4 regions of the Halomonas terrestris genome follow, and region 3 is predicted to be linked to each of the others. Evidence: predicted binding sites of a transcription regulator. Region 3 holds the regulator's gene; each other region holds the start of a gene.
The links. Region 3 encodes FNR, which switches genes on or off when oxygen is low (the NO sensors DNR and NnrR bind a similar motif). Its sites were predicted from a motif close to TTGATNTANATCAA; they were not measured.
Positions count from the first base shown of each region.

Region 1 (4,455 bases), on a different contig from region 3:
CGACGATGACGTCGCCGATCAGCACCGCGGTGGGATGCACATGGGCGGTGGGGTGCACCACCGGGGTCACCCCCTCGAGTCGATAGCAGGGCATCACGTGTCTCCTTCAGTCAGGCTGGCCGTGGCGACGGCTCTGCACCACCACGAAGCGCCGGGCCACGAAGGCCTGGTCGCACAGGGAAGCGTTGGCCGCCGGGTTGCCGCCGGTGGCGTGGAAGTCGCTGTAGGCGGCGGACTGGTTGACGAGGATACCGCCGTCCAGGTTGAGCGACAGCGGGGCCGCCACCTCCATGGCCAGCCGCTCGAACTGCTCGGCCACGGCGTCATCGGTGGTGTAGGCGCCGAGCGTGATGGCGCCCTTCTCGCCGATCACCTCGCGGGCCAGCTCGATGCTGTGCGCGGTGCTGTCGGTGGCGATCACGAAGCTGATCGGGCCGAAGCGCTCCTCGCTGAAGGCGTCGCGCTGGCTGGCGTCGCGCTGGCTGGCGTCCACCTTGAGCAGCAGCGGCGTGTGGATGCGCGCCCTGGGGAACTGGGCGTGCTCGCGGGGCTCGCTGTCGAGCAGCACCTCGCCGAGACCGCGGCACTCGTCGATGCGGGCGGCCGTGGCCGGCGACTGGATGGCCCCCAGCACGGCACAGGCGCGATCGTTGTCGCCGAGGAATTTCTCCACGGCCTTGGCCAGGGCGCCGGCCACCTCGTCGAAGGAGAGCCGGCCCTCGGCGGTCCTGATGCCCTCCTTCGGCACATAGATCGCCTGGGGGGTGGTGCACATCTGGCCGGAATAGAGGCTCAGGCTGAAGGCCAGGTTCTGGGCCACCGGCTTGATCTGCTCCACGCTGTCGATGATCACGCTGTTGATACCGGCCTTCTCGGTGAACACCTGGGCCTGGGTGGCGTTCTGCTCCAGCCACTCGCCGAAGGCGTTGGAGCCGGTGAAGTCGATCAGCTTCACGGCCGGGTCCAGGGCCAGCGCCTTGGTCACCGGGGCGTCGGCGCTGTCGGCGGCCAGGCTCACCAGGCAGGGATCGAAGCCGGCTTCCTCGAGCACCTCCTGGGCCACACGGGCGGTCATGGCCACGGGCAGGATGGCTCCCGGGTGCGGCTTGAGGATCACCGGGTTGCCGGTGGCCAGGCTGGCAAACAGGCCTGGATAGGTGTTCCAGGTGGGGAAGGTGGAGCAGGCCACCACCAGCGAGATGCCGCGCGGCACGACATGGTAGCGCTTGTCGAGCACCAGCGGGTCGTGCCTGCCCTGGGGCTTCACCCACCTGGCCGTCGCCGGCACTCGGGACATCGCCTGCCAGGCGTAGGTCACGGCCTCGAGGCCGCGATCCTGGGCGTGGGGGCCGCCGGCCTGGAAGGCCATCATCGCCGCCTGGCCGCTCGTGTGCATCACCGCCTGGGCGATGTCGGGGCTCATGGCATTCAGCCGTGCCAGGATCTCCAGGCAGACGCCGACACGGGCCTCGGCACCGGCATCGCGCCAGGCCGGCATGGCCGCCTGCATGGCGCTGACCAGGGCGGCGCTGTCGGGCTGGTCGTAGGTGACACCCAGCTCGAAGCCGTAGGGCGAGACCTCGGCGCCGACCTGGCCGGCCACGCCCGGGGTCTTGAGGGAGAAAGGCTGCTTGAGCAGCGCCTCGAAACGGGCGGGCGCGCCCTTCACGACCTCTTCCGGATACTTCTTGATATTCTCCGGGTAGGGTGTCCAGAAACCACGGGTGGTGATGGCCTCGACGGCCTGCTCGAGGGTCTCGCGATGACGGTCGAACATCTGCTGGGCTTGCTGCGACATGCGGGGCTCCGGCCTGTGGCGGCTTTATTCGATACAGGATCAGCGGAAAGACTATCCATCCCGTAACGAAACATCAAACCCCACCTCGGCACCGGCCGTTTGAACCACCCGAGACAGTCCCAAAAACTATTTCAACATCAGTGTATTAAACGACATGTCTGAGGAATGAGCGGTGAGTTTCGACCATGGTATAACCTCGCCTCCGCAACGGGCGATTCTCCGTCACAACCTCCTGAAAAACCAGGCAAATTCTTCAACCTTACGGCATAAACGATACACCATTCGGCATATCCATGATTTGATGCGTATCAAAAAAAACCTATACTCGACCTTTGCTCAGACCCAGTCGCCATATCGCGTCAACGCCACGCCAGAAGCGAGGAGACCATGCCCAACCACCTGATCGTCGAGGGGCCAAGCCGAGGGGTACTGCGCATCGCCCTGCACCGCCCGGAGGCGCTGAACGCCCTCAATACCGCCCTGCTCGCCGAGCTGGCCGAGACCCTGGGCGGGGCCGTCGATGACACCGAGGTGCGCGCCGTGGTGATCAGCGGCAATCAGCGTGCCTTCGCCGCCGGCGCCGACATCAAGGAGATGGCCGAGCGGGACCTGGTCGGCATGCTGGAGGATCCTCGCCAGCGCCACTGGGCCGCCATCGCCCGCTTCAACAAGCCGATCATCGCCGCCGTCAACGGCTTCTGCCTGGGCGGCGGCTGCGAGCTGGCCATGCACGCCGACATCCTGATCGCCGGCGAGGACGCTCGCTTCGGCCAGCCCGAGATCAATCTCGGCATCATGCCCGGCGCCGGCGGTACCCAGCGCCTGGTGCGCGCCGTGGGCAAGGGGCTGGCCACCCAGATGGTGCTCACCGGCGAGCCGATCTCCGCCCGCCGCGCCCTGGAGGCGGGCCTGGTCAGCGAGATCACCCAGCCGGAGCTGACCGTGGAGCGGGCCGTCGCCGTGGCCGAGACCATCGCCGCCAAGGCGCCGCTGGCCGTGCGCCTGGCCCGGGAGGCGCTGCTCAAGGCCGAGGACACCGACCTGGCCACCGGCCTGCGCTTCGAGCGCCACGCCTTCACGCTGCTGGCCGGCACCCAGGACCGCGAGGAGGGCATCCGTGCCTTCCAGGAAAAACGCCCCGCCACCTTCACCGGGCAATGACACAGGATCCTGATCATGAGTGAAGCTCCCCTGCTCTATTCCGTGGAAGACGGCGTCGCCCGCCTCACGCTGAACCGCCCCGACAGCCTCAACAGCTTCAACGCCGAGCTGCACGCCGAGATGCGCCAGGCCCTCAAGGCCGTGCGCCAGGACAGCAGCGTGCGCGCCCTGCTGCTGACCGGCAACGGCCGCGGCTTCTGCGCCGGCCAGGACCTCTCCGACCGCAACGTGGCCCCCGGCGCCGAGGCGCCGGACCTGGGCGAGTCGCTGGAGAAGCGCTACAACCCCATGCTGCGCGCCCTGCGCGACCTGCCGATTCCCACCGTCTGCGCGGTGAACGGCGTGGCCGCCGGTGCCGGGGCCAACATCGCCCTGGCCTGCGACATCGTGCTGGCGGCACGCTCGGCGAGCTTCATTCAGGCCTTCTGCAAGATCGGCCTGATCCCCGACTCCGGGGGCACCTGGAGCCTGCCGCGCCTGGTGGGCATGGCCCGGGCCAAGGGGCTGGCGATGCTGGGCGACAAGCTCGGCGCCGAGCAGGCCGAGCAGTGGGGCATGATCTGGAAGGTGGTGGATGACGAGGCGCTGCAGGACGAGGCGCTGACCCTGGCGCGCCACCTGGCCGACCAGCCCACCCGCGGCCTGGCGCTGATCAAGCGTGCCCTGCACGCCAGCAGCGACAACGACTTCGACGAGCAGCTCGACCTCGAGCGCGACCTGCAGCGCCTGGCCGGCCGCACCGAGGACTACCGCGAAGGCGTCAGCGCCTTCATGGAAAAGCGCCAGCCCAGCTTCAAGGGAGAGTGACATGCCTGCTCTGGAACAGACCGCCGTGATCGGCGTGATCGGCGCCGGCGCCATGGGTGCCGGCATCGCCCAGGTGGCCGCCCAGTCCGGCCACCCGGTGCGTCTCTACGACAACCGTGACGGCGCCGCCCAGGCCGGCATCGACGGCGTGCGCCGCCAGCTCGAGAAGCGCGTGGCCCGGGGCAAGATGGCCCAGGACGAGGTCGAGGCCATCGTCGGCCGCATGACCCCGGCCACCACCCTCGCCGAGCTGGCCGACAGCCGCCTGGTGGTGGAGGCGATCGTCGAGAACCTGGAGGTCAAGCGCGGCGTGTTTGCCGAGCTGGAGTCTCTCTGCGACCCCGACACCCTGCTGGCCAGCAACACCTCGTCGCTCTCCATCACCTCCATCGCCGCGGGCCTCGAGCGCCCCGAGCGCGTCGCCGGGCTGCACTTCTTCAACCCCGCGCCGGTGATGAAGCTGGTGGAGGTGATCTCGGGCCTGGCCACCGACGCCGAGGTCGCCGAGACCCTCCATGCCACCGCCGCGGCCTGGGGCAAGGTGCCGGTCCACGCCAGCTCCACGCCGGGCTTCATCGTCAACCGCGTCGCCCGCCCCTTCTACGCCGAGGGGCTGCGCCTGATGCAGGAGGGTGCCGCCACCCCCGCCACCCTGGACGCCCTGCTGCGCCAGGCCGGCGGCTTTCGCA
Region 1 is NZ_JBMHFZ010000001.1:472,025-476,479, forward strand. It holds gene paaY (phenylacetic acid degradation protein PaaY) at 1-94, opposite strand, end outside; gene paaN (phenylacetic acid degradation protein PaaN) at 107-1,798, opposite strand; gene paaF (2,3-dehydroadipyl-CoA hydratase PaaF) at 2,186-2,959, shown strand; gene paaG (2-(1,2-epoxy-1,2-dihydrophenyl)acetyl-CoA isomerase PaaG) at 2,975-3,766, shown strand; gene paaH (3-hydroxyacyl-CoA dehydrogenase PaaH) at 3,768-4,455, shown strand, end outside.
Region 1: paaF (2,3-dehydroadipyl-CoA hydratase PaaF) is a predicted target of FNR. The motif match lies at 2,097-2,110, and genes of this name have one in related genera.

Region 2 (4,455 bases), on a different contig from region 3:
TTGTGGCCCTGGGTGTCGATCACGCTGGTGACCTGATAGCCATCCACACCCAGCAGCAGCCAGATGCCGCCCAGCAGGAAGAGCACGGCACAGGCCAGGGCGGTGCGGCTGCCCAGGACGGCGCTGCGCTGGCGCAGCTCGCCTTCGGTCTTCATCTGCAGCCAGGCGGCCCCGTGGGTGAGGAACATCAGCAGGCTGAGCACCCCGGCCAGCAGGCCGAAGGGGTTGAGCAGCCCCAGCAGCCCGCCCTGGTAGTCCAGGCGCAGGATGTCGTCGAACTGGAAGGGCACGCCCTGCAGCAGGTTGCCGAAGGCCACGCCGAAGATCAGCGCCGGCACCGCCGAGCCGATGGTCAGCATCCAGTCCCAGCGGCTGCGCCAGGTGGGGCTGTCGAGCTTGGAGCGGTAGTCGAACGCCAGCGGGCGCAGGAAGAGTGCGAACAGGGTCAGCATCATGGCCAGGTAGAAGCCGTTGAAGGCGGCGGCGTAGACCGGCGGCCAGGCGGCGAAGAGCGCGCCACCGGCGGTGATCAGCCACACCTGGTTGCCGTCCCAGTGGGGCGCCACGGAGTTGATCATCACCCGACGCTCCTCGTCGTTGCGACCCACCACCTTGAGCAGGCCACCCACGCCCATGTCGAAGCCGTCGGTGATCGAGAAGCCGACCAGCAGCACGCCGATCAGGACCCACCAGATGAATCTGAGCGTTTCGTAATCCATGTCATGCCTCCTGAGGCTTGCTGGCCGGGATGTCGACGGGGGCGTCGATGGCGTCGGGACCGGCGTGGTAGCCGCTGCCGGAGGGCCCCTTGCGAGCGAAGTGCTGCATCAGCCAGATCTCGATGATCACGAAGAGGGTGTAGAGCACGCCGATGGCGATCAGGGTGAAGAGCACCTGGTTGAAGGTGAGGCTGGAGACTGCGATATGAATGGGCAGGATCTCGCCGATGGCCCAGGGCTGACGGCCATACTCGGCCACGAACCAGCCCGCCTCGGAGGCGATCCAGGGCAGCGGCAGGCTGAACAGGGCGAAGCGCAGCAGCCAGGGCGACTTCTCGGGCTGGCGACGCACGCTGTGCCAGAAGGCCAGCGCGAAGAGCACCAGCATGACGAAGCCGGCCGCCACCATGATGCGGAAGGTCCAGAACAGCGGCCACACCTTGGGAATCGAGGCCTCCACGGCGCGGTCGATCTCGGCGGCGGTGGGGGCGTTCATGTCCTCGGTGTAGGCGCTGAGCAGCAGGCCATAGCCGACATCGTCACGCACCTCCTCGAAGCGGGCGGCATCCTCCTCGGTACCTTCGCCGCTGCGCAGGCGCTGCATCAGCACAAAGGCTTCACGGCCGTTGACCATGCGCTCGCGATGCTGCGCCTTGAGCTCACGCAGACCGGTGACCTCCTCGCTCAGCGAGCGGGTGGCGATCAGCCCCATCACCGCCGGGATACGGATGGCGTAATCGGTGCGCTCCTCCGCCTGGTTGGGGAGCCCCACCAGGGTGAAGGCGGCCGGTGCCGGGTGAGTCTCCCACTCCGCCTCGATGGCGGCGAGCTTGACCTTCTGCACGTCGCCCAGCTCATAGCCGGACTCGTCGCCCAGCACGATCACCGAGAGCACACTGGCCAGGCCGAAGGCCGAGGCGATGGCGAAACTGCGGCGGGCGAAGGCGACCTCGCGCCCCTTGAGCAGGTACCAGCTGGAGATGGCCAGCACGAAGATGGAGCCGGTGACATAGCCGGCGGAGACGGTATGCACGAACTTGACCTGGGCCACCGGGCTGAGCACCACCTCGGCGAAGCTGGTCAGCTCCATGCGCATGGTCTCGAGGTTGAACTCGGAGCCGATGGGGTACTGCATCCAGCCGTTGGCGACCAGGATCCACAGTGCGGAGAGGTTGGTGGCCAGCGCCATCAGCCAGGTGACGGCCAGGTGCTTCTGCTTCGACATGCGGTCCCAGCCGAAGAAGAACAGGCCCACCAGGGTCGACTCGAGGAAGAAGGCCATCAGCGCCTCGATCGCCAGCGGCGCCCCGAAGATATCCCCCACATAGTGGGAGTAGTAGGACCAGTTGGTGCCGAACTGGAACTCCATGGCGATGCCGGTGGTGACCCCCAGGGCGAAGTTGATGCCGAACAACTTGCCCCAGAACTTGGTCATTTCGCGATAGATGGTCTTGCCGGTCATCACGTAGACCGTCTCCATCATCGCCAGCAGGATCGAGAGACCCAGCGTGAGGGGTACGAACAGGAAATGCACCATCGCCGTGAAGGCGAACTGCAACCTGGATAGTTCAACGATATCCATGAGCGACTCCGTGAAATGAGCGGGTATCACGGCAGGCCGTCTGCGAAGAAGGGGCGCTACCGAAGTCACTATAGGCGAGCCATAGCAGCGAAAATTTGACATGCATCAAGACTGTAAGGCCGCTCAAGCTCCTGATGTACGGGGAAAAGCTGAAACGGAGGCAGCGATGGACCAACTGCCGATAATCAATATTAAAGGTACCCGTAATGCTAATTACCTTGATGTTCTTGAGGAAATATTAACAATAAATGATTCATCAATAATGCGACTTATACCGGGAGTGGCCTCGAAAAGTGCTCGCCCCCCGACGCTCGCTCGGCCTGCGGTCTGGTGTCGCAGCGGGGGCTATCCCGCTGGCCGCGAAGGCCAAGGGGCTGATCAGCCCGAGTACCCCGTGCCGGTACTGACGGTTGCAGCCCGGCTCGAGGTACTCGAGTACATGCCACGGACGGCTTCAACTCGAATGAAAGATACGTTATAACATCACGCCTCAGCGAACCATGGAGATCCCGCATGACGATGCCAGCGCCAGCGACCCCGGCCGGCTAGTCTGCGTTCTCCCGCTGGTCCCTTGGCGACGAGGTCGATGCCCTGCCGCGACCGTTCGAGGATGGCATCGACACCGCCGCCCAATGACGAGAGACCGCCATGCCGTACTCCCCTGACGAAGCTCGCCTGCTGGCGATGCCCGATGACGACTACATGAACGACGCACAGCTGGCCTTCTTTCGAAACCGTCTGCTCGAGGAGAAGGCACAGGTGGAGCGCCACCTGAACGAGGTGCGTGCCGCCATGGCCTCCCATGAGCGCGACAGCGACGAGCTGGACCAGGCGGCCTTCGAGGAGGCGCTGCGCCTGCAGCTGCGCCAAGCCGATCGCGAGACGCGCCTGCTGGCCAATATCGACGCGGCCCTGCGCCGTATCGACTCGGGCGACTACGGCTACTGCGAGGAGACCGGTGAGCCGATCGGCCTCCCGCGGCTGCTGCTGCGCCCCACCGCACGGCTGTGCCTGGAGGCCAAGGAGCGCCAGGAGCAGCGCGAGAACCACTACCGCAAGACCCGAGGTGAAGGCTGATGACATCCCTGCAAACGCCCCTGCCGGTGACCGTGCTCTCCGGCTTCCTGGGCGCCGGCAAGACCACCCTGCTCAACCACATCCTCGCCAACCGCGAAGGGCGTCGCGTGGCGGTCATCGTCAACGACATGAGCGAGGTCAACATCGACGCCTCGCTGGTGCGCGGCGCCCCCGGCGGCGACGGCGAGGTGACCCTCAATCGCGCCGAGGAGCGGCTGGTGGAGATGAGCAACGGCTGCATCTGCTGCACCCTGCGCGAGGACCTGCTGATCGAGGTGCGTAGGCTCGCCGAGGAGGGGCGCTTCGACACCCTGGTGATCGAGTCCACCGGGATCTCCGAACCGCTGCCGGTGGCCGAAACCTTCACCTTCGCCGACGAGCAGGGCCGGAGCCTCTCGGATATCGCCCGGCTCGACACCCTGGTGACGGTGGTCGACGGCGCCAACTTCCTCGCCCAGTACCGCGAGGCGCAGTCCCTGGCCGAGGCGGGCGAGAGCCTGGGCGACGACGACGAGCGCAACGTCGCCGACCTGCTCGTGGACCAGATCGAGTTCTGCGACGTGCTGCTGATCAGCAAGACCGACCTGCTCACCGCCACCCAGCTCGACGAGCTCACCGCGGTGCTGCGCTCGCTCAACCCCGAGGCCGAGCTGATCCCCATCCGCCACGGCCAGGTGCCGCTGGACAAGGTGCTCGAGACCGGCCGCTTCAGCTTCGAGCGGGCCCAGCAGGCGCCGGGCTGGCTCAAGGAGCTACGCGGCGAGCACGTGCCGGAGACCCAGGAGTACGGCATCTCGAGCTTTGCCTACCACGCCCGGCGCCCCTTCCGGCCGCAGGCGTTCTTCGACCTGCTGCACGGCGACTGGTTCGGCGGCAGGCTGCTGCGCTCCAAGGGCTTCTTCTGGCTGGCCACGCGGCCGCAGTTCGCCGGCCAGTGGAGCCAGGCCGGCGGCATCGCCCACTACGGCTTCGCCGGGATGTTCTGGAAGGCGGTGCCCGAGTCCAACTGGCCGGACGACCCCGACTACCGCGCCGCCATCCTGGACAAGTGGCAGGAGCCCTTCGGCGACATGCGCC
Region 2 is NZ_JBMHFZ010000004.1:243,956-248,410, forward strand. It holds gene cydB (cytochrome d ubiquinol oxidase subunit II) at 1-719, opposite strand, end outside; gene ACOMD9_RS06605 (cytochrome ubiquinol oxidase subunit I) at 721-2,301, opposite strand; gene ACOMD9_RS06610 (TraR/DksA family transcriptional regulator) at 2,950-3,378, shown strand; gene zigA (zinc metallochaperone GTPase ZigA) at 3,378-4,455, shown strand, end outside.
Region 2: ACOMD9_RS06605 (cytochrome ubiquinol oxidase subunit I) is a predicted target of FNR. The motif match lies at 2,397-2,410, and genes of this name have one in related genera.

Region 3 (4,455 bases):
TCCCTTGCCGCGGTGAGGATACGCGGCGATCGGGTGCTGGCCAGCGAGTCGCTGGACCTGCGCCTGGCCCGCCCGGCCTCGCTGAGCGGCGACTCGATCCGTATCCATGGCCTGCGCGGCATCGACCTGGAGGGTGGGGACAGCATCGAGACCGCGCTGGGCGCCTTCCTGGACTTCGTCGGCAACCGGCCGCTGGTGGGGTGGTGCCTGGATTTCGACCTCGCCATCATCAACCGGGAGCTGCGCCCGCGCTTCGGCTTCGACCTGCCCAATGCCGGCATCGACGTGGCCCATACCTATGCCCGTCAGCTGCGCCGCAGCCACCCCGAGATCGAGCCCAGCCTGCGCTTCGAGAAGGTGGCCGAGGCCCTGGGCGTACCGGTGATGGGGCGCCATACCGCCCTGGGGGACGCCGTGACCACGGCGCTCATGTACCTGCGCCTGGAGCGGGGGGCCATGCTGGCGAAGCGATCCTCCTGAGGCCAGCGCGATCCGGGGCATTCCGTCGCCAGCCGGCGGCGGCAGTGGTAGGATAGGCTCCCGTCATTTCCCAGCCGCTCTGGCAGTGCCCCGACCATGCAAGATGCCGTGATCTTCGATCCCAGCCCCGCTGACGCCTCCGTCACGGATGGCGATACCCCCCCTCTCGACGCCCTCGACGCGAAGGGCAGGCGCGAGTTCAACAAGCTGCAGAAGCGGCTGCGGCGCCAGGTGGGCAATGCGATCATCGACTACGGGATGATCCATGAGGGCGACCGCGTGATGGTCTGCCTGTCGGGCGGCAAGGACAGCTACACCATGCTCGAGATCCTGCGCAGCCTGCAGCGCAACGCGCCGGTCAACTTCTCCCTGGTGGCGGTCAACCTCGACCAGAAGCAGCCCGGCTTCCCCGAGCATGTACTGCCGGAGTACCTGGACGAGCTGGGCGTCGAGTACCATATCCTGGAGCGGGACACCTACTCGGTGGTGAAGGAGAAGACCCCCGAGGGCAAGACCACCTGTGCGCTCTGCTCGCGGCTGCGGCGTGGTTCCCTCTACGGCTTCGCCGAGGAGATCGGCGCCACCAAGATCGCCCTGGGCCACCACCGCGAGGACATCCTCGAGACGCTGTTCCTCAACATGTTCTTCGGCGGCAGCCTCAAGGCGATGCCTCCCAAGCTGCTCTCCGACGATGGCCGGAACATCGTCATCCGCCCCCTGGCCTACTGCCGGGAGGCGGACATCGCCGAGTTCTCGAGGCTGATGGCCTTCCCCATCATTCCCTGCAACCTGTGCGGCTCCCAGCCCAACCTGCAGCGCCAGGTGGTCAAGGAGATGCTCGCCGAGTGGGAAGAGAAGCACCCCGGGCGCCTGGAAAACATGTTCAGGGCGGTGACCAACGTGGCGCCCTCCCAGCTCGCCGACCGCGAGCTGTTCGACTTCGCCGGCCTGGAGGAGAAGCAGGCCCGGATGCAGGCCGACCGGATCGATATCCTCAACGAGTAGCCGTAAGCCTTAAGCGTTAAGCCATAAGAAAACCCCACTGCCCTCGAGAGCGTGGGGTTTTCTGTGTCGGAATATTGCCAGGCTGATCAACAGTTTGCAGCTGGGGCGCAGCGCTTCAGCGGGCGCCTTCCTCCTCGGCGACCCGGGCCAGGGCCTCGAGGTCGAGGATGTTCACTTCGCGGCCGGACACGGCCACCAGCCCCTGGGAATGGAAGCGGCCGAGGATACGGCTCACGGTCTCCACGGCCAGCCCCAGATAGTTGCCGATATCGGCCCGGGACATGGAGAGGCGGAAGCTGTAGGGGGAATAGCCGCGGCGGCGGAAGCGGTCGGAGAGGCCGGCGAAGAAGGTCGCCAGGCGCTGGTCGGCGGTCTTGCGCGACAGCAGCCGCATCATCCGGCGGTCGTCGCGCATCTCCTTGCTCATGCTGCGGTAGAGCTGCGCGCGCAGTTCCGGCAACTCCTCGGAGAGCATGTCGAGGCGGTCGAAGGGGATCTCGCAGACGGTAGTGGTCTCGAGCGCGACCACCGTGCCGGGGTAGCACTCCTCGTCGATGCCGTCGAGCCCCACCAGCTCGCTGGGCAGGTAGAAGTTGGTCAGCTGGTCCTCGCCGCTGCCCTCGGTGGTGACCTGCTTGAGGCTGCCCGAACGTACGGCAAAGACGCTGGTGAAGGCACTGTCCTGGCGGAACAGGGCCTCGCCTTTCTTCAGGGGAGCACGGCGCCGGATGATGGCATCGAACTGGTCCATGTCCTGGACCTCGAGTGCCAGCGGAAGGCAGAGCGAACTGAGGCTACAGGTCTGGCAGCGGGTCTCGTGCAGCAGGGAACGCCGCCTGCCGGGCGCGGTATCAGGCATGCTCTCCTCCGTGATGGTGAGTCTGCCACCATTATGGAGGATTAACGCCTGGCGGCAAAGCATCCCTTTGGAGGTAGGTCCGCACCTCGCGGGAGGCGTTCCTCACAGGATACGGGAGTATCCCGTTGCCTGCTGCTCGGGCAGATGGGCATCGAAGGCCATGGCGATGTGACGGATCAGCAGCCGGCCGATCGGCGTGACGAGCAGCCGAGGACCGGTGCGAACCACCAGGCCGTCCCTCTCGGCCGCTTCCAGCCGGACCAGTGCGTCTGCCAGCCAGGCCTCCGCGTCGACCCCGTAGGTCCTGCCCAGTGCCTCGAGATCGAGGGTCATGTCGCACATCAGGCGCTCGATGGCGTGACGCCGCAGGCGGTCATCGAATGTCAGGCGCCACCCGCGGGCGGTGGCCAGGTGGCCGGTATCCAGGGTCTCCTCGTAGCGGGCGAGGGCCCGGTGATTCTGGGCGTAGACATCATCGACCCGGCTGATCGCCGAGACGCCGAGCCCGACCAGGTCGCACTGGGCGTGGCTGGAGTAGCCCTGGAAGTTGCGCTGCAGGGTGCCCTGGCGCTGGGCCACGGCCAGGGTGTCATCGGGGCGGGCGAAGTGATCCATGCCGATGTGCACATAGCCGGCCGAGGTCAGCATCTCGATGGTGGTATACAGCATCGCCAGCTTCTCCTCGGGCCCGGGAAGCTGCTCGGCCGGGATGCGGCGCTGGGGCTTGAAGCGCTCGGGCATGTGGGCGTAGTTGAACACCGAGAGGCGGGCCGGGGCCATGGCGATCACCTGCTCGAGGGTCTCGGCGAAGCTGTCGCGGGTCTGCAGCGGGAGGCCATAGATCAGGTCGAGATTGAGCGAGCGGAAGCCCAGGCGGTCGGCCTCGTCGACCAGCGATTCGGTCAGCACCCGGGGCTGGATCCGGTTGACGGCGCGCTGAACCCTGAGGTCCAGGTCCTGGACCCCGAGGCTGATGCGGTTGAAGCCCAGTGCCTGCAGGTGGCGAAGGGTCAGGACATCGGCCTCCCGGGGATCGATCTCGATGGCATAGTCGCGCTCTCTCGAGCCCGAGAGCCCGAAACGGGCATCGAGGCGATCGAACAGGTCGCTCATCTGGTCGAGGGTGAGGAAGGTGGGGGTGCCGCCCCCCCAGTGCAGCTGCTGGACCTCCCGCGAGGTATCGAGATGGCGCGAGGTGAGGACCATTTCCCGGTCGAGGCGCGAAAGGTAGGGCTCGACCAGTCGCGTATCCCTGGTGATGATCCTGTTGCAGGCGCAGTAGAAGCAGGTCTGGCGGCAGAAGGGGACATGCACGTAGAGCGACAGCGCCCGGCCATTGTCGTTGCTGCGCTCGAGGGCCGTGGTGAAGTCCTCGGCGGTGAAGGCTTCATGGAAGCTGGGAGTCGCGGGATAGGAGGTGTAACGCGGCCCGGTGGTGTCATGGCGGCGCAGCAGTGCCGTGTCCCAGGCGAACCCCCCTCGGTTCTCGCGCGTCGCATGAGCGGACATGACGGCACTCCGGATCGTGGATGTGGCTTCATGTTAGCGGGGGCTCGCCATGCCCGTGTTGAGCTGGGTCAAGCGAGGTCGAGTTCCTCGCGGCACTCAGGCATGGCCGGTGCCGGGCAGCAGGGTCCAGAGTTGCCAGAGGGCGAAGGCGATGATCGAGAGCGCGGCCAGGGTGCGGGTGGCTGGGTGGCGGATCAGGCCGCCGAGCTGGCGGGCCGCCAGCCCGGTGGCCAGCAGGGCCGGCAGGGTGCCCAGGCCGAAGGCGCCCATCAGCGCGGCGCCCCGCAGCGGGTCGGCCATGGCCAGGCTCCAGGCCAGCATCGAATAGACCAGCCCGCACGGTAGCCAGCCCCACACGGCGCCCAGCGCCACGGCCTGGGGGATCCTGACCACCGGCATCAGCCGCCGGCCCACCGGCTCCAGGTGCCGCCACAGGCGCCGGCCGACCGCCTCCACCCGCAGCAGCCCCTTCCACCAGTCGGCGATATAGAGCGCCATCAGGATGAGCATGACCGCGGCGAACAGCTGCAGTGCCACACGGGTGGCCGGGGTGAGGGTGAGCAGGGTACCGAGGCTCGCCACCAGGGCGCCGGCGACCATGT
Region 3 is NZ_JBMHFZ010000012.1:38,522-42,976, forward strand. It holds gene ACOMD9_RS12550 (3'-5' exonuclease) at 1-480, shown strand, start outside; gene ttcA (tRNA 2-thiocytidine(32) synthetase TtcA) at 577-1,485, shown strand; gene fnr (fumarate/nitrate reduction transcriptional regulator Fnr) at 1,601-2,344, opposite strand; gene hemN (oxygen-independent coproporphyrinogen III oxidase) at 2,447-3,853, opposite strand; gene ACOMD9_RS12570 (sulfite exporter TauE/SafE family protein) at 3,950-4,455, opposite strand, start outside.

Region 4 (4,455 bases), on a different contig from region 3:
CCAGTGCACCGTGGTGCGGCACTCGAAGGGGATGCCGCTGTCCAGCAGCAGCGCCAGGCTCTTCGCATGCGCGTCGGCCATGCCGGGGCGGCCGACGATGGCATCGAAGCGCGCACCGGGCCCCTTCACATCCAGCCCCACCCAGTCCAGGTACGGCAGCATCTCCGACAGGCGCCGCGGGTAGACCCCGGCGGTGTGCAGTCCCACCTTGAAGCCCAGGGCGCGGACCCGGGCGGCGGCGGCAGGCAGGTCGACGTGCAGGGTAGGCTCGCCGCCGCTGAACACCACGCCTTCCAGCAGCCCGCGGCGCCGTTGGAGAAAGCGCTCGATGCCGGCCCACTCGCGGACCTCGCCGCGGCGGGGCGCGAGCATCTGCGGGTTGTGGCAGTAGCCGCAGCGCAGCGGGCAGCCCTGCAGGAAGACCACGCAGGCCAGGTGGTCGGGGTAGTCCAGGGTGGTCATGGGGGTGAGGCCGGCCACGGGCAGCCGCGGTCGGCGAGAATCGTCGCGGGACATGGGCGCGTTCCGTCCGGACGCCCCGGGCATGACCCCGGGGTGCCCGGCAAGGCGGTGGGTTCAGGCGTTGCCGGCGTGCTCGCTGAAGTGGCGGCGCTCGCGGTGCTCGGACTGCTTGCCGTGGTTGAACTGGCTGACCGGGCGGTGGTAGCCCATCACCCGGGTCCAGACCTCGCAGCGCTGGCGCTGCTCGGTGGGCAGGGTCTCGGTGGCATGGCTCATGTGATGCTCCTTTTCACGGTGGTTGTGTTGCAGGGAAATGCCTCAGGCCGTGATCTCGGCCCGGGCGCGCTTCGCCAGAAGGGCCTCGTCGCACTTCGGGCAGAACTCGTGTTCGCCGGCCAGGTAGCCGTGCACCGGGCAGATCGAGAAGGTCGGCGTGATGGTGAGATAGGGCAGGCGGAAGCGCGACAGCGCCGTGCGCACCAGTTTCATGCAGGCGTCGGCCGAGGAGAGCCGCTCGCGCATGTAGAGGTGCAGCACGGTGCCGCCGGTGTAGCGGGTCTGCAGCGGGTCCTGGTGCAGCAGCGCCTCGAAGGGGTCGTCGGTGAATCCCACCGGCAGCTGGCTGGAGTTGGTGTAGTAGGGCGCGTCCGCGCTGCCGGCCTGCAGGATGCCGGGGAAGCGCTTCCGGTCCTCCCTGGCAAAGCGATAGGTGGTGCCCTCCGCCGGGGTCGCCTCCAGGTTGTAGAGGTGGCCGGTGGCCTCCTGGAACTCGCGCATCCGCTCGCGCACGTGTTCCAGCAGCTCGATGGCCAGTTGCTGCCCCTCGGGGTCGGCGATGTCGAAGCGGTCGTCGCTGAAGTTGCGCACCATCTCGTTGAGGCCGTTCACCCCCAGGGTGGAGAAATGGTTGCGCAGCGTGCCCAGGTAGCGCTGGCTGTAGGGGTAGAGGCCGTCGTCCATCCACTGCTGGATGCAGCCACGCTTGATCTCCAGGCTGTCGCGGCCCAGCGCGAGCAGGCGGTCCAGCTCCGCGTAGAGCCCTGCCCTGTCGCCGGCGAAGCGAAGGCCCAGGCGCGCACAGTTGATGGTCACCACGCCCAGCGAGCCGGTCTGCTCGGCGCTGCCGAACAGGCCGTTGCCGCGCTTGAGCAGCTCGGTGAGGTCGAGCTGCAGCCGGCAGCACATGGAGCGCACCATGTGCGGCTCGAGGTCCGAGTTGAGGAAGTTCTGGAAGTACGGCAGCCCGTACTTGGCGGTCAGTGCGAAGAGCCGCTCGGCGTTGTCGCTCTCCCAGTCGAAGTCGGGCGTGATGTTGTAGGTGGGGATCGGGAAGGTGAACGCCCGACCCTGGCAGTCGCCCTCCTCCATCACCTCCAGGTAGGCGCGGTTGAGCAGCTCCATCTCGGCCTGCAGGTCGCCGTAGGTGAAGGGCTGCTCCTGGCCGCCGACGATCGGCACCTGGTCGCGCAGGTCGGCCGGGCAGGTCCAGTCGAAGGTGAGGTTGGTGAACGGCGTCTGGCTACCCCAGCGCGACGGCACGTTGAGGTTGTAGATGAACTCCTGGACCGCCTGCTTCACCGCCGGGTAGTCGAGCCGGTCGAGTCTCACGAAGGGCGCCAGGTAGGTATCGAAGGAGCTGAACGCCTGGGCGCCGGCCCACTCGTTCTGCAGGGTGCCGAGGAAGTTGACCATCTGCCCCAGGGCGCTGCTGAGGTGCCGGGGGGGTGCGCTCTCCGCCCGGCCCGGCACGCCGTTGAAGCCCTCGATCAGCAGGGTGCGCAGCGACCAGCCGGCGCAGTAGCCGCCGAGCATGTCCAGGTCGTGGATGTGCAGGTCGCCCTCCCGGTGGGCCTCGCCCACCGCGGCGGGATAGACCTCGTCCAACCAGTAGTTGGCGATGAGCTTGCCCGAGGCGTTGAGGATCAGCCCCCCCAGGGAGTAGCCCTGGTTGGCGTTGGCGTTGACACGCCAGTCGGCGCGCTGCAGGTACTCGTTGACCGTCGAGGCGACGTTGACGGCGCCGGTCGGCTGGCGTTGCATGGGTGTTCCCTCACTGGTCGATTGTCTATATATGGTGCTTTTTACGAACAAGAACACCATATGTTGTGCCAGATGAAGGGTAGACACCCAGGCGGAGCATGAAAATGATCCAGGTCAGGAAAAGGGAGCGGCCATCGCTCCCAGGGGCTCGCGGGTGCCGCGAGCTGATGGGATGAATCTCCCGCGCCAGGGCGCCCTCTCCCGGATGCAAGCGCCCTCGTGGTATAGCTGACCGGGGCCAGACCCACACCATCCCGTCACAGGAGCCATCATGCATATCGGCATTCTCACCCTGCGCATCTCGCTGCCCGGCTGCCGTTCCCTCAAGGAGAAGCGCCAGCGCATGGGCGGCCTTCACGAACGCTACGGGCGCAACCCGGCAGTGGCGGTGTGCGAGAGCGGCGAGCTGGACCGCCTGGAGGCGAGCGAGTGGACCTTCGTGGCGGTGGCCAACGAGGGGCCCAAGGTGGAGGCGCTGCTCACCGAGATCGAGGAGAAGATCCAGCGCACCGTGGACGGACGGGTGATGGAGGCGACACGGGAGATACTATAGTGAGGTCACCATCTCCCCCACGAGGCCACGTTGTCGCTTATGGAATTACGCAAGGACGGTGAGATAGCACTCTGGACGGCCCTGTTCGAAGCGACCTGGGACGGCATGGTGATACTCAGAACCGATGGCAGCATCTACCGGGCCAACCGGAGCTATGCCGATATGCTGGGCTACACGCCCGAGGAGATGGGCTCCCTGCACGTGTGGGATCTGGATGCCCGTTTCAGCAGTAGTGAGCTGCAGAACATGCTCCGGGACGTCGACAGCGCCGGGGCACACTTTGAAACGCAGCAGCGCCGCAAGGATGGCACCATCATCGATGTCGAGCTCGGCAACAACGGTGCCACCTACGACGGTGACAAGCTGATCTTCTGTATCGTGAGAGATATCACGGCACGCAAGGCCACCGAAGAGAAGCTTCGGCAGAACGAGGAGCTACTGCGGGGCATCGCCTCTCAGGTGCCGGGAGCACTCTATCAATACCGCATCGCACGGGATGGTGAGCACAGCTTTCCCTTCTTCAGCGAGGGGATCGTCGAGCTGGGAGGCCTGCCGCTCGAGGCGATTTCGGGGCCGGGGGAGGATCCAGCGATGTCACGGATCCTTGCCGAGGATGTCGAGCGCGTCGAGGCCCAGACCCAGCACAGCGCCGCCACCATGGCCAATGTTCACGTGGAGTTTCGCATCCGCCACGGCGATGGGTCGATTCGCTGGATCGAGTGCCGTTCGACCCCACAGAAGGAAGCCGACGGCGGCATGCTCTGGACCGGCATCCTCCTGGATATCACGCAGCGCAGGCGAGCGGAAGAGCGAGTGAAAGCCATGGCCATTACCGACGGTCTCACCGGCATCACCAACCGCCAGGAGCTCGGCCGCCTGCTGGAAAGCGAGATGAGGCGTGCCGTCCGGTATGCGTCGCCGCTCTCGCTGATCATGTACGACCTCGATCATTTCAAGAGCATCAATGACCGCTTCGGACACAATGCCGGTGACGATGTGTTGAAGACCGTTGCCAGCCTGGTCAATGACAGCCTGCGCGACAGCGACATGCACGGGCGATGGGGCGGGGAGGAATTCATGGTGCTATTGCCACAGACCGGCCTGGACGCGGCCAGGAAGGTCGCAGAGAAATTGCGCCAAGGAATCGCCAGTCACCGCTTCGAAAGACTCGGCACCATCACCGCCAGCTTCGGCGTGGTGGAACTTGCCGGCCGGGAGAGCTCCCGGTCACTGGCTCAACGGGTGGACGATGACCTCTACCGGGCCAAGGAGCTCGGCAGAAACCGGGTCGAGGCGCAGCCGGCATCCCTGCAACACTAGGAACGCCCCTCGCCGTCCAGACCAAACGTCCTGGCCCGGCGATAGAGCGCCACCAGGCACCTGCCGCCCAGCATCATGCC
Region 4 is NZ_JBMHFZ010000004.1:152,106-156,560, forward strand. It holds gene ACOMD9_RS06215 (anaerobic ribonucleoside-triphosphate reductase activating protein) at 1-516, opposite strand, end outside; gene nrdD (anaerobic ribonucleoside-triphosphate reductase) at 577-738, opposite strand; gene ACOMD9_RS06225 (ribonucleoside triphosphate reductase) at 781-2,562, opposite strand; gene ACOMD9_RS06230 (DUF503 domain-containing protein) at 2,774-3,055, shown strand; gene ACOMD9_RS06235 (sensor domain-containing diguanylate cyclase) at 3,095-4,375, shown strand; gene ACOMD9_RS06240 (hypothetical protein) at 4,372-4,455, opposite strand, start outside.
Region 4: ACOMD9_RS06225 (ribonucleoside triphosphate reductase) is a predicted target of FNR. The motif match lies at 2,607-2,620, and genes of this name have one in related genera.